One region of the Streptomyces sp. NPDC093065 genome, then DNA from elsewhere that is predicted to be linked to it. Evidence: riboswitches for the same ligand, from Rfam matches in the RefSeq annotation. Region 1 holds a riboswitch; each other region holds the start of a gene.

Region 1 (3,228 bases):
GCGCCGGTCTTGATCTGGCCGCAGTTGGTGGCGACGGCGAGGTCGGCGATGGTGACGTCCTCGGTCTCGCCGGAACGGTGGGACATCATGCACTTGAAGCCGTTGCGCTGGGCCAGCTCGACGGCGTCCAGGGTCTCGGTCAGCGAACCGATCTGGTTGACCTTGACCAGCAGGGCGTTGGCCGAGTTCTCCTCGATGCCGCGGGCCAGGCGCTCGGGGTTGGTGACGAACAGGTCGTCGCCGACGAGCTGCACCTTCTCGCCGAGCTGGGCGGTGATGGTGTTCCAGCCGTCCCAGTCGTCCTCGAACAGCGGGTCCTCGATGGAGACCAGCGGGTACGCCTCGACCAGCTCGGCGTAGTACTCGGTCATCTCGGCGGCGGTGCGGTTCTTGCCCTCGAAGGCGTAGGAGCCGTCCTTGTAGAACTCGGACGCGGCGACGTCGAGCGCGAGGGCGATCTGCTCGCCGGGGGTGTAGCCGGCCTCCTTGATCGCCTCCAGGATGAGGTCGAGGGCCTCGCGGTTGGAGCCGAGGTTCGGGGCGAAGCCGCCCTCGTCGCCGAGGCCGGTGGCCAGACCCTTGTTCTTCAGGACCTTCTTGAGGGTGTGGTAGACCTCGGCGCCCCAGCGCAGGGCCTCGGAGAAGGACTCCGCGCCGATCGGGGCGATCATGAACTCCTGGATGTCCACGTTGGAGTCGGCGTGCGAGCCGCCGTTCAGGATGTTCATCATCGGCACCGGCAGCAGGTGCGCGTTCGGACCGCCCAGGTAGCGGAAGAGCGGCAGGTCGCTGGCCTCGGAGGCGGCGTGGGCGACGGCGAGGGAGACGCCGAGGATGGCGTTGGCGCCGAGCGAGCCCTTGTTGTCGGTGGCGTCCAGGTCGAACATGGCCTGGTCGATCAGACGCTGCTCGGTGGCGTCGTAGCCGACGAGCTCCGGGCCGATCTGCTCGATGACGGCCAGCACGGCCTTCTCGACGCCCTTGCCGAGGTAACGGCTCTGGTCGCCGTCACGGAGTTCGATGGCCTCGAAGGCACCGGTGGAGGCGCCGGACGGAACGGCGGCACGCCCCGTGCTGCCGTCGTCGAGGCCGACCTCGACCTCGACCGTGGGGTTGCCTCGGGAGTCCAGGATTTCCCGGGCTACGACGACGTCGATGGACGGCACGAGCATCTCCTTCTTCAATGTGACGCTTCGGTGTGACGCGCGGGTCCCGCAGGACCGCGGCGGCTCTGCGGGACCGAGCCTAACCGGCTCCGGGCGATCGGCCAGCCGATCGCCCACCCGCTGGACAGAACCGAGAGTAAATTGTTTCCGAACGGAACAAAGGCGGAACATGAAAAGTCCCGCCCCGGTGCGTACGGGGGAACACGCACCGGGGCGGGAGCCGCCGCCGCTTACTTCAGGTGCAGCTGCTGGCCCGGGTAGATCAGGTCGGCGTCGTCGACGATGTCGCCGTTCAGCTTGAACAGCTTCGCCCAGCCGCCCTTGACGTCGTGCTCCTCGGCGATCGAGCTGAGGGTGTCGCCCTTGACGACCTTGTACTCGCCGTCGCCCTTCTCGACCTTCTTGCCGGTCGGGGTGGTGACGGTCTTCTTCTTCTCGGCGGGCTTCTCGGCCTTCGGCTCGGCGGCCGGACGCTCGGAGGAGCGGGAGGCCTTCTGCTCGGTGGAGCGCTCGGCGGTGGAGCCGCTGCTCTGGCTCTGCGAGCTCTCGGAGCTGCCGGAACCGCTGCCCGAGCCGCCACCGGTGTACGCGGCGCCCGACAGGCCGGTGCCGCAGACCGGCCAGGCACCCTTGCCCTGGCCGGCGAGCACCTTCTCGGCGACCTGTATCTGCTGGTCCTTGCTCGCCTGGTCGGCGCTGGAGGCGTACTGCGTACCGCCGTAGGCGGCCCAGGTGGAGGCGGAGAACTGCAGACCGCCGTAGTAACCGTTGCCGGTGTTGATGGACCAGTTGCCGCCGGACTCGCACTGGGCGACGGCGTCCCACTCGGACGCGGTGGCGGCGGAGGCGTTGCCGGCCGCCATCAGCGGGGCGGCGACGGCGGCACCGGTGACGCCGGCGACGGCGATGACACGGGTGGCCTTGGACGGACGACGGTGCTTGCCCTTGCCGGAAAACAGCATGGTTGATCCCCTCACCGACGCCTGCGAGGTGAGCTGTCGGGTTCGGGCCGGTTGAGTTGCCCGGCCGGGTTCCTCGCGGAACTCGGCTTCACCCCTAGCCGCTCCGGCTCAACTGCCCGGTGCGGCACTTACCTTGGGTCCCCCGCTCCTGCCTGCGGCGCTTGACGCGACGACTGTTCCCGTACGGCCGCTGGCAGGATTCGGCGTTGCGGCTGTCGGGGCCCGCGATGGCGAGCGGTCATGACCGTAGACACGCGCTCCGCGGATTTTCAAAGACGATCACGGCTTCTGAGACCTATCTCTCACGAGATCCAAAAGGGACATACAGCCTCTAACCGTGACGCGAACTCCCCCTACTTTTCGCCCGATTCGCCCGTGACCGTGAGCGTCTGACCGGGCAGGATGTGGTCCGGGTCGGCGCCGACGACCGTCGTGTTGTCGGCGTACAGCGTGTGCCATCCGCCGGTGACCTCAAGGGTGTCGGCGATGGCCCAGAGACTGTCGCCGGTGCGGACGACGTAACGACCGACTTCGGCCTCTCCCTCGTCACCGTCGCGCGAGGCGTGCCGCCCCGTCGTCGCGTCCGTACGGCCCTCCTCCGTCGCACCCTCCTCCGCGCTGCCGCCACGGTGCTTGCCCGAGCCGGACGAGCCCTCGACGCCCTGCGGTTCGGCACTGCCGGAGGAGCCGGATTCGGCCGATGCGTCCGGCTTGACGGATTGGTCCGCGCCGCCGCGCGAGTCGCCGGAGGCATCGGAGGAAGCGTCAGACGACGGCGAGGCGGAGGGGGAAGAGGAGGACGAAGGGGACGAAGAGGGCTCTCCGGACGTCGCCTCCGGCGTCTCGGTCGCGCCGGACGAGTCACCAGAGTCGGCCGACTGGGACGAGTCGGGTGATTCGGACGACTTGGGGGTGTCCGTCTTGCCCGAGGTGTCCGAACCCTCCGACGCACCGTCACCGGTCGCGCCCGAGCCGCCGCTCGTGCCCCCCGAGTCGTTGCCCAGGCCGGCGAGCAGACCGCAGGTCGGCCAGGCGGCGATGCCCTGGTCCGCGTGTATCTTCTCGGCGATCCTTATCTGCTGGGAGCGGCTGGCCTGGTC
Region 2 (3,228 bases), on a different contig from region 1:
CTTCCTCGGGACACCGATCGACGAGACCTCCGCGAACGACGTGATGGCGCAGTTCATGTACCTGGAGCACCAGGCGCCGGACCGCGACATCGAGTTGTACGTCAACTCCCCCGGCGGCTCCTTCACCGCCATGACGGCGATCTACGACACGATGCGCTACGTCACCTGCGACGTGGCGACGACCTGCCTCGGACAGGCCGGTTCGTCCGCCGCGGTGCTGCTGGCGGCGGGCACCCCGGGCAAGCGTGCCGTGCTGCCCGGCGCCCGGGTGGTGATCCGCCAGCCGGCGCTGACCGAACCGGTGGAGGGACAGGCGAGCGACCTGGCCGTCCACGCCGCCGAACTGGTCCGCATCCGCGCCCGTCTGGAGGAGATCCTCGTACGGCACACGGGCCGCACTCCCGGGCAAGTGAACGCGGACATCGAGCGGGACACGATCCTCGACGCCCAACAGGCGCTGGAATACGGCCTGGTGGACCGGATCGTGCCGGACCGCAGGACGCCGTCGGCCACGCCCGGCGCGAGGTGACCGGGCCGGTGCTGCCACCCGAGTTGCCGCCGCTGCCCGCTCTGACCCGCGCCGAGGCGGAGGTCGTCGACCGCTATCTGGACGTCGTCGACCTGCTGGGCCGCATCAACCCCGGGCGGGACGGCGACACGTACCGCGGACTGCGGGCCGCCCAGGCGCTGGTCGGCAAGGCGACGGCGCTGCGGGACGCGCTGGCGCTGATGCACCGACGCGGCGAGACGGAGGTGCACGCCACCACCCTGGCCCGGGCGCTGCGGGTGCTGGACGGCGAGCGGCGGACGGCACGGGTCGGCCTTCCGCCCTGTTCCGGGAGCTGAGAAGGCCGGCGCCTCGTCGTCCCGAGCCGCATCGTCCCGAGCCGTATCGCCCGAGCCGGAACAAGCCGGATCCGATCTGAATCCGATCCGAAACGGACTGTTCCGAAACGGACCAAACGGCGTACCCCCTTTCGGCGTAGGAACACCTCCGATTCGCAACCGGTCGAAGTTGCGGCGCCCGTGCCCACGGCTTGCGGATCGCGCCGCTGCGCCGCTGGTCCCGGGGCCGCCGCCGCACTCGACGACTCCTCGGACGGGAGGGCGCCAACCCGAACGGATGAACGGCACGTAACAACACAAAGAGCACGTTCCGTTGGGAATTCCCCGTGGGGCGGGACAAGATCCGTGACTGACGACAAGCCCCCGCCGCAGCGGCGGGGCGGTCCGGGCGGACGCCGAGTCCTGCCGCCGTCCGGACGACCGGTCGCAAGGGAAGTGGATCGGCAGGAGTGGAGGACCCGAGCACGACGGGTCGCCGGACCGGCCGCCTCCGCGAGAGGCACCGGTCCCAGCGGCCCTTGGGGTGAAGCCGCACACGTGCGGCCGGGCAACTTCGCCAGCCCGAATCCGACAGGTCATCCTTCACAGGCGGCTGACGAAGGGTTGCGCATGTCCGCGCTCAATCGTGTCCCGTCCCTGATGGCTCGTGCCGGTACGGCCTCGGCCCTCACCCTCGCCGCCGTGGGCGGCTCCGTCGTGGTCCCCGGTGCCGCCGCCGAGGCGGCCGCGGCGAGCCATGCGACGAAAGCCCTCAAGATCGCGGCTTCCAAGAAGGGCGCCCCGTACCGATGGGGCGCCACCGGCCCCTCCCGGTTCGACTGTTCCGGCCTGACGCTGTACTCGTTCAAGAAGGCCGGCAAGAAACTGCCGCGCACGGCGGCCCAGCAGTACAACAAGACCAGCCGCGTCTCCGTGACCAACCGCAAGGCCGGAGACCTCGTGTTCTTCCACTCCGGCAGCAGCGTCTACCACGTCGGCATCTACGCCGGGAAGGGCAGGATCTGGCACGCGCCGAAGACCGGCGCCGTGGTGCGCCTGGAGAAGATCTGGACGTCAAGCGTCTGGTACGGCCGGGTCAAGTAGTCCGCCCGCGGGGGTGACGGCGTTCTGGGCCGCCGTCACCCCCGCGGGTGCGGCCGGCCGGTCCGGGGGCGTCCAGGGCAGCTCGATCGAGACGGTCTTGCCGCCCTCGCCTGTGGGCCGGACCCTCAGCCTGCCGCCGCACTCGGCGGTCAGCCAGCGGATGATCACCATGCCCCGCCCGTTGTCCTGCTGCACGGCCGCGGGCAGGCGCTTGGGGAAGCGCGGATGGCTGTCGGTGACACCGACGCGCAGCCGCTCGTCGCGGTCGAGGACCAGGTCCACCGTGAAGGTGGGCGACTGCCCCAACGTGTGCTGGACCGCGTTGGTCGCCAGTTCGGACACGACGAGCCGGACGGTCTCGGACAGGTCGGCGTCGGCCGGCAGCCCCCATTCCGCCAGAGTGCCGACCACGTAGGTCCGCGCGGCGGCCACCGAGGCGGGATCGCTCGGCAGAGTGACGGATGCTTCCAGATGGTCTGCCATGGCGACGTCGTCCCTTTCTCACGGGACCGCAGGCCCGACACGGAGCGGATGGTTCGAGTACGGTCCCGGACTGGTGCTTCGCCGCCAGACTGCCATCACCAGGCCCGCGAAGGGCGGCGATCCACCAAGATATGCATATATCTGTCGCTCGAAGCGGTGAACTCTGCGACGGCAGAGCGTATTTGGGCGGCTCATAAGGAGTAAGGGAGTTGTCCCATGCAGCACGGTCCCGTGGTGCGCCGCCGGAAGCTGGGCGCGGAACTGCGCGCCCTGCGCACAGCGGCGGGCATCACCAGCGGCGAGGCGGCCCGGCTCGTGGGCTGGCACCAGTCGAAGGTCAGCCGGATCGAGACCGGGACGAGCGGCACGAAACCGGCCGACGTGCGGTTACTGCTGGACGTCTACGGCGTGCGCGACGAGCAGTTGCGGGGGCTGCTGGTGACGCTGGCGCACCAGGACGGGGCGGGCGGCCGCAACCACTGGTGGCACGCCTACCGCGGGGTGCTGCCCCCGACCTACCGGGACTTCATCAGCCTGGAGTCGCAGGCCAGCGCCATGCGCACACTGGAGACCACCGTGGTCCCCGGCCTGCTCCAGACGCCGGAGTACGCCCGCGCGGTGACGCGGGCCGCGGTGGACGGACTGCCGGAGGAGCGGCTGGACACTCTGGTGGAGGTCCGGCTGGCCCGGCAGGACGTGCTGCGGGCACAGCCGCCGTTGGCGCTGAGCGCGGTCCTGGACGAGGCGGTGCTGCGCCGGGAGGTGGGCGGGCCGGGGGTGATGGACCGTCAACTGACCAGACTGGTCGAGGCCGCG
Region 3 (3,228 bases), on a different contig from region 1:
TCGACGCCCAGCGCGAGCAGGGTGACCGCGACCGACAGACCCGCCCGGTCCTTGCCGGCCGCGCAGTGCATCAGCGCGGGGACGCTGTCCTCGGCGAGCGCGTGCAGGACCCGGGAGTGCTCGGCCGTGCGCTCCGTCATGATCAGTCGGTAGGAGCCGACCATCCGGTCGACACCCTTGCCGTCGGCCAGGATGTCCCGCAGCTGGTCGAGGTCTCCGTCGCGGACCATCTTCCAGAACTCGGCGCCGTCGGCCGGGTCGCTCAGCGGCAGATTCACATTGCGCACGCCCGGCAGCTCGACGTCCGGGCCGTCGAGCTTCTGGTCGGCCGCGTTGCGGAAGTCGAAGATCGTGTGCAGGCCCAGCGAGGTCAGGAACGCGGCGTCCTCCCCCGTGGCGTGTGCCAGGTGGCCGCTGCGGAACAGCACCCCCTGTCGCACCCGCCGACCGTCCACGGTCGGCAGTCCGCCCACGTCCCGGAAGTTGCGCACCCCGGTCAGCTCGGGTTCGGTCGACGGGACCTGCTGCGTCACGGGGACTCCTCCCACTCCGCCCCGCCGTCGCTGCTCGCCGGCGGGCACCACTCGACGATACGGCATGACCGATGCGCGAAACCGTTCGAGGAGGGGCATTGTGGGCCGGTAAAGGCATTCTGTCCGAATTGGCGGCTTGGTTATAACTGGCCCTGAAATGGCGGAGGGTGGGAAAGGGGCGCGTGAGCAGCGTCATATCCGTGACCGAGCGTTGTCCGTCATGTTCACGTAATTCGACTGCTTCTCAAGGGCATTCAGAGAAAGCGGTGCGACGGAAATCGACGCAGGGTTACCGGTTGTTCCCGTAAAGGATCAATCGAAACGCCCGTCGCGGGAACCTCTCGCTTGTCCCTGCGCGTCCTGGTCCCTTACGTTCACCACCGATCCGGACGGACGCCTAATCCTGCCGCCGACCGGAGCCCGCACTCATCCACCACCCGTACACGGCAGGAGCGGGGGACCCACAGGTAGAACTGCCTGTTCCGGTTCCCGGAACGGCTTGGGGTAAAGCCGCGTTTCGGCGCGGCCGGGCATCTCCAGCCCGCACCCGACAGCTCACCTCGCAGGCGCCGGAGAGGAATTCGCCATGCCCGCGAAGGGTAAGCACCGCCGTACCAGGGCCATGCGCCTGACCCGCACCATCGCCGTCGCCGGAACCGGTGGCGCCGCGCTCGCACTCCCGCTGATGGGCGCCGCCTCCGCCAACGCCGCCCCCGCGCACTCGGTTTCCGAGCAGGCCGTGCAGTCCATCGCGACGTCGGCCAAGAAGTCCGCCGCCGGCGGTACCGAGAAGAACTCGGATTCCCGGACGTACACCGTGAAGAGCGGTGACTACCTTTCGAAGATCGCCGACGACCAGCACGTCGACGGCGGCTGGAAGAAGCTCTACGCGGACAACCGCGAGGCCGTCGGGTCCGACCCGTCGCTGATCCACCCCGGCCTCGAACTGTCGATCGCCGGCCAGGCCGCCAAGTCGTCGGCGCCGTCCTCCGCGCAGTCGCAGAAGCCCGCCGAGAAGCCCGCCGCCGAGAAGCCGGCCCAGAAGTCGACGGACGCGGCGAAGACCTCCTCGGACGCCTCCGGCTCCTCGGAGTCCTCGAACACCGGCACCCAGTCCACGGGCACCACCAGCGGCTACACCTCCCCCGTCGCGGGCGGCACCGTCGGTACCCCGTACCACCAGTCCGGCAGCATGTGGTCCAGCGGCTACCACACCGGCACCGACTTCGTCGTTCCGACCGGCACCTCGCTGAAGGCCGTCGGCGCGGGCACCGTCGTCTCGGCCGGCTGGGGTGGCGCGTACGGCAACCAGGTCGTCATCAAGCTCGACGAGGGCCACTACGCCCAGTACGCCCACCTCTCCTCGCTCTCCGTCTCCGCCGGTCAGTCGGTGACGGCGGGTCAGCAGGTCGGCCTCTCGGGCGCCACCGGCAACGTGACCGGCCCGCACCTGCACTTCGAGATCCGCACCACGCCGGACTACGGCTCGGACATCGACCCGGTCGCTTTCCTGCGCTCGCACGGCGTCTCCGTCTGACGACCGGCTGACGCAGCCTCCGCGCCCCGAAGGGCGGACCCCGATCCCCGGGTCCGGCCTTCGGTGTGTCCGGAGACCGGTACCTGCGGACCCCGTCGTATTCCGGAATTGACGAACACTTTAGGCGTGGCCTTTCTCACCGCCCGTCAATCCCTTCCTACGGTCGCGTAGGTCACATTCCAAGGTGAATCATGGGCCGACGTGGCAGACGATTCGAAGAGTGACAGCAGAGCAGTGATCGGGTCGTACGTGGCGGTGGGGGACAGCTTCACCGAAGGCGTCGGCGACCCCGGCCCCGACGGGGCGTTCGTCGGCTGGGCCGACCGACTGGCCGTACTGCTCGCGGACCGGCGCCCCGAGGGCGACTTCACGTACACGAACCTCGCCGTGCGCGGCAGGCTCCTCGACCAGATCGTGGCGGAACAGGTCCCGCGGGTCGACGCCCTCGCGCCCGACCTGGTCTCGTTCGTGGCGGGCGGCAACGACATCATCCGGCCCGGCACCGACCCCGACGAGGTCGCCGAGCGGTTCGAGCAGGCGGTGGCCGCGCTGACCGCCGCGGCCGGCACCGTCCTGGTGAGCACGGGCTTCGACACTCGTGGGGTGCCCGTCCTCAAACATCTGCGCGGCAAGATCGCCACGTACAACGGGCACGTCCGTGCCATCGCCGACCGCTACGGCTGCCCGGTGCTCGACCTGTGGTCGCTGCGCAGCGTCCAGGACCGCAGGGCGTGGGACGCCGACCGGCTGCACCTGTCGCCGGAGGGCCACACCCGCGTGGCGCTCCGCGCCGGACAGGCCCTCGGCCTGCGCGTCCCGGCCGACCCGGACCAGCTCTGGCCGCCCCTGCCGCCCCGCGGCACGCTGGACGTGCGGCGCGACGACGTGCACTGGGCGCGCGAGTACCTGGTCCCGTGGATCGGGCGCCGGCTGCGCGGCGAGTCGTCGGGCGACCATGTGACGGCCAAGGGAACGCTGTCGCCGGACGACATCAAGACGCGGATCGCCGCGGTGGCCTGAAGCGGGGGCGGGCGGCCGGCGCCCGTGCGGTCATCCCGGACGTCGCGCGGCTGTCAGGGCCGCCCGCTCCAGGCCCAGTTCCCGGGCCAGCGCCTCGTCCACCCACTCCTGCGCCCGGGCCCGCGACACCGTGCCCGC
Region 4 (3,228 bases), on a different contig from region 1:
GGGCTGTCGGCGGCCCGGGCGAGGGTCTCGTGGAACCAGCCGCCCAGCGAGCGCAGTTCCTCGCCGGTGCCGCGTCCGGCGCGCTCCTGTCCCAGCCTGACCAGGCCGCGCAACACCTTGAGGTGCGCCTCGGTGCGTCGCCGGGCGGCCCGGGAGGCGCCGAGCGGCTCCAGGAGCGCACGGGTCTCGAGCAGGTCGGCGGCCTCCCGCTCGGTCGGTTCCGCGACGCACGCGCCCGCGTGCCGCCGGGTCACCACGAAACCCTCGGCCTCCAGCGTGCGCAGGGCCTCGCGGACGGGGACGCGGGAGACGCCGTAGCGGCGGGCGAGGATTTCCTCGGTGAGCCGGCTCCCGCGGCCGTGGACGCCCGCGACGATGTCGTCCCGGATCGCCGTGCACACCGAATGCGCCGGAATACGCATGACCGACCTCCCCTTGACCCCCGTGAAACGTCGACGATTGACGCGTGTTGAGCGACCCCGGGCCAATCAAGCGATATTAAATGCGAAAAGCCCCGGCTCGGGAAGCCGGGGCTTTCGGACGCCGTCGTCGGTCAGACGTTCACGCCGTGGGAGCGGAGGTAGGCGACGGGGTCCATGTCCGAGCCGTACTCGGGGCTGGTGCGGGCCTCGAAGTGCAGGTGGGGTCCGGTGACGTTGCCGGTGGCGCCGGAGAGGCCGATCTGCCGGCCGGGCTCGACCGACTCGCCGACCGAGACGCCGATGGACGACAGATGCCCGTACTGCGTGTACGTGCCGTCGTGCATCTTGATCACGACCTGGTTGCCGTACGCCCCGCCCCAGCCGGCCTCGACGACGGTGCCGACGCCGACCGCGTGCACCGTCGTGCCGCTGGAGGCGTGGAAGTCGATGCCGGTGTGGCTGCCGGAGGACCACAGGGAGCTGCCGGCCTGGTACGCGGTGGAGACGTAGGAGGCGGTGATCGGCGCGACGAAGGTGTTGAGACGCTTGCGCTCCGCCTCCCGCGCGGCGCGCTCCTTGGCCTCGCGCGCCTCCTTGGCCGCCTCGGCCGCCCGCTCGCGGGCCGCTTCCCTGGCCGCCTCGCGGGCGGCGGCGTCCACCGCGGCCTGCTTCTGGGCGACGGCCTGGGCGTCGATCTCGTCGGCTACGGAGTCGCCGATGGTGACGACCGGGGTGAGACCGCTCTGCTCCACCTCGGGCTCGGCGGCGAGCGCCGGAGCAGCGAGGGAGCCGACGACGCCGGTGGTCGCGAGGGCCGCGACTCCCGCCGCGCGGGCGGTGGTGCGGTGCACCCGGCCGGTACGGCGGTGCTTCCCGGTGGCGCGCGTGAACGCCATGTAGAGGCTTGTCCTTTCCTTCCCTCTCGCCTACCGGGTTAGCTGACGGGTTCGGAGGTGGAAGGTCTCCTACGGGCCCCCTCGCGGTGCGCGCGGGCGTCCGATTCACCCCAGGGACTGCGGTGGGTCCCCGGCTCCCCTGGCTCGCGCCGTACGGGGACTCGGCGATGACTGTCCGGTGCCGCGGATGCGGCGCACTGCGTGACGAACAGCCCGGAAGACGCTAAGCGCGGCTGCGTTCAATCCTCAAACGCAACAAGCTTTTTGTAGCGCACGCCACAGGGCAGACGGGCAGCCACTGCCCCAATCCGGACAAACGGCGGCCCTGGTGACACTCCGGTCACCAGGGCCGTCACACGCGTGTGCCGCTACTCGGCGGCCACCACGGTGACTTCACCGATACCGAGGGCCTCGACGGGCTCCCTGATCTGCGCCGCGTCTCCGACGAGGACCGTCACGAGGCGGTCCACCGGGAAGGCGTTCACGACCGCGGCCGTGGCCTCCACGGTGCCCGTGGCGGCCAGTTGCCGGTAGAGCGTCGCCTGGAAGTCGTCGGACAGGTGCTGCTCGACCTGGTCGGCCAGTGTGCTCGCCACGGCCGCCGCCGTCTCGTACTTGAGCGGCGCCACGCCCACCAGGTTCTGCACGGCCACGTCGCGCTCGGCGTCGGTCAGCCCCTCTGCGGCGAGCTTGCGCAGCACCGTCCACAGGTCGTCCAGGGCGGGACCGGTGTTGGGGGTGTCGACGGAGCCGCTGATGGCGAGCATCGCGGCGCCGGTGCCGTCCGGCGCGGAACGCAGGACCTGGCCGAACGCCCGTACGCCGTAGGTGTAGCCCTTCTCCTCGCGCAGGACGCGGTCCAGGCGCGAGGTGAGGGTGCCGCCGAGGCAGTAGGTGCCGAGCACCTGCGCGGGCCAGACGCGGTCGTGCCGGTCGGCGCCGGTGCGGCCGATCAGCAGCTGCGTCTGGACGGCGCCGGGACGGTCGACGATGACGACCCGGCCCCGGTCGTCCGCGGTCACCGGGGGCACCGGGCGCGGCTCGGCGGCCGAGCCGGTCCACGCGCCCAAGGTGTCGCCGAGCAGCGCGTCGAGGTCGACGCCGGTGAGGTCGCCGACGACCACGGCGGTGGCCGTGGCGGGGCGCACGTGCCGCTCGTAGAAGGCGCGTACGGCCGCCGCGTCGACGGCCGCGACCGTCTCCTCGGTGCCCTGGCGCGGGCGCGACATGCGGGAGTCGGCCGGGAACAGCTCCTTGGAGAGTTCCTTGGCCGCGCGGCGAGCCGGGTTGGCCAGCTCGTGCGGGATCTCGTCGAGCCGGTTGCGCACCAGCCGTTCGACCTCGCCGTCCGCGAACGCGGGCGCCCTGAGGGCGTCGGCGAACAGGCCGAGTGCCCTGGCGAGGCGGGAGGCGGGCACCTCCAGGCTCAGCCGGACGCCGGGGTGGTCGGCGTGCGCGTCCAGGGTGGCGCCGCAGCGCTCCAGCTCGGCGGCGAAGTCCTCGGCGGAGTGCTTGTCGGTGCCCTCCGAGAAGGCGCGCGCCATGATGGTGGCGACGCCGTCGAGACCGGCCGGCTCGGCGTCCAGGGGGGCGTCGAGGAGCACCTCGACGGCGACGACCTGCTGGCCGGGGCGGTGGCAGCGCAGCACGGTGAGGCCGTTGCCGAGGCTGCCGCGCTCGGGGGCGGGGAAGGCCCAGGGCTTGGGCTCGCCGGCCTGCGGCCGGGCGTGGAATTCCATCGTGGCGAGCTCGGTCACTTGGCCGCCTCCTCGTTCTCGTCGGTGGCGCCGGCGTCGGTCGTGTCGGCGTCGGTCTCGTCGGCCGGGGCGGTGGGCTCGTAGACGAGCACCGCGCGGTTGTCGGGACGCAGGCGGGCCTTGGCGACCTCCTGGACCTCCTCCGCGGTCACC

What was found. A riboswitch is a leader RNA that binds a small molecule or an ion and turns the genes downstream of it on or off. The one in region 1 is predicted to bind cyclic di-AMP.
Region 2: another riboswitch for cyclic di-AMP. It lies ahead of ACIQFU_RS14845 (C40 family peptidase); the one in region 1 lies ahead of rpfA (resuscitation-promoting factor protein RpfA).
Region 3: another riboswitch for cyclic di-AMP. It lies ahead of ACIQFU_RS10875 (peptidoglycan DD-metalloendopeptidase family protein); the one in region 1 lies ahead of rpfA (resuscitation-promoting factor protein RpfA).
Region 4: another riboswitch for cyclic di-AMP. It lies ahead of ACIQFU_RS29950 (M23 family metallopeptidase); the one in region 1 lies ahead of rpfA (resuscitation-promoting factor protein RpfA).

Annotation. Positions count from the first base shown of each region.
Region 1 covers NZ_JBIVPJ010000014.1:96,509-99,736, forward strand. The annotation lists gene eno (phosphopyruvate hydratase) at 1-1,166, opposite strand, end outside; gene rpfA (resuscitation-promoting factor protein RpfA) at 1,397-2,128, opposite strand; cyclic di-AMP (ydaO/yuaA leader) riboswitch at 2,132-2,298, opposite strand; gene ACIQFU_RS23905 (transglycosylase family protein) at 2,482-3,228, opposite strand, start outside.
Region 2 covers NZ_JBIVPJ010000007.1:124,486-127,713, reverse strand. The annotation lists gene ACIQFU_RS14855 (ATP-dependent Clp protease proteolytic subunit) at 1-529, shown strand, start outside; gene ACIQFU_RS14850 (hypothetical protein) at 538-846, shown strand; cyclic di-AMP (ydaO/yuaA leader) riboswitch at 1,354-1,424, shown strand; gene ACIQFU_RS14845 (C40 family peptidase) at 1,456-1,929, shown strand; gene ACIQFU_RS14840 (ATP-binding protein) at 1,900-2,412, opposite strand; gene ACIQFU_RS14835 (helix-turn-helix domain-containing protein) at 2,629-3,228, shown strand, end outside.
Region 3 covers NZ_JBIVPJ010000005.1:4,961-8,188, forward strand. The annotation lists gene ACIQFU_RS10870 (tyrosine-protein phosphatase) at 1-533, opposite strand, end outside; cyclic di-AMP (ydaO/yuaA leader) riboswitch at 958-1,115, shown strand; gene ACIQFU_RS10875 (peptidoglycan DD-metalloendopeptidase family protein) at 1,120-2,070, shown strand; gene ACIQFU_RS10880 (SGNH/GDSL hydrolase family protein) at 2,305-3,090, shown strand; gene ACIQFU_RS10885 (TetR/AcrR family transcriptional regulator) at 3,121-3,228, opposite strand, start outside.
Region 4 covers NZ_JBIVPJ010000021.1:29,466-32,693, forward strand. The annotation lists gene ACIQFU_RS29945 (GntR family transcriptional regulator) at 1-422, opposite strand, end outside; gene ACIQFU_RS29950 (M23 family metallopeptidase) at 554-1,318, opposite strand; cyclic di-AMP (ydaO/yuaA leader) riboswitch at 1,331-1,495, opposite strand; gene ACIQFU_RS29955 (M16 family metallopeptidase) at 1,687-3,075, opposite strand; gene ACIQFU_RS29960 (M16 family metallopeptidase) at 3,072-3,228, opposite strand, start outside.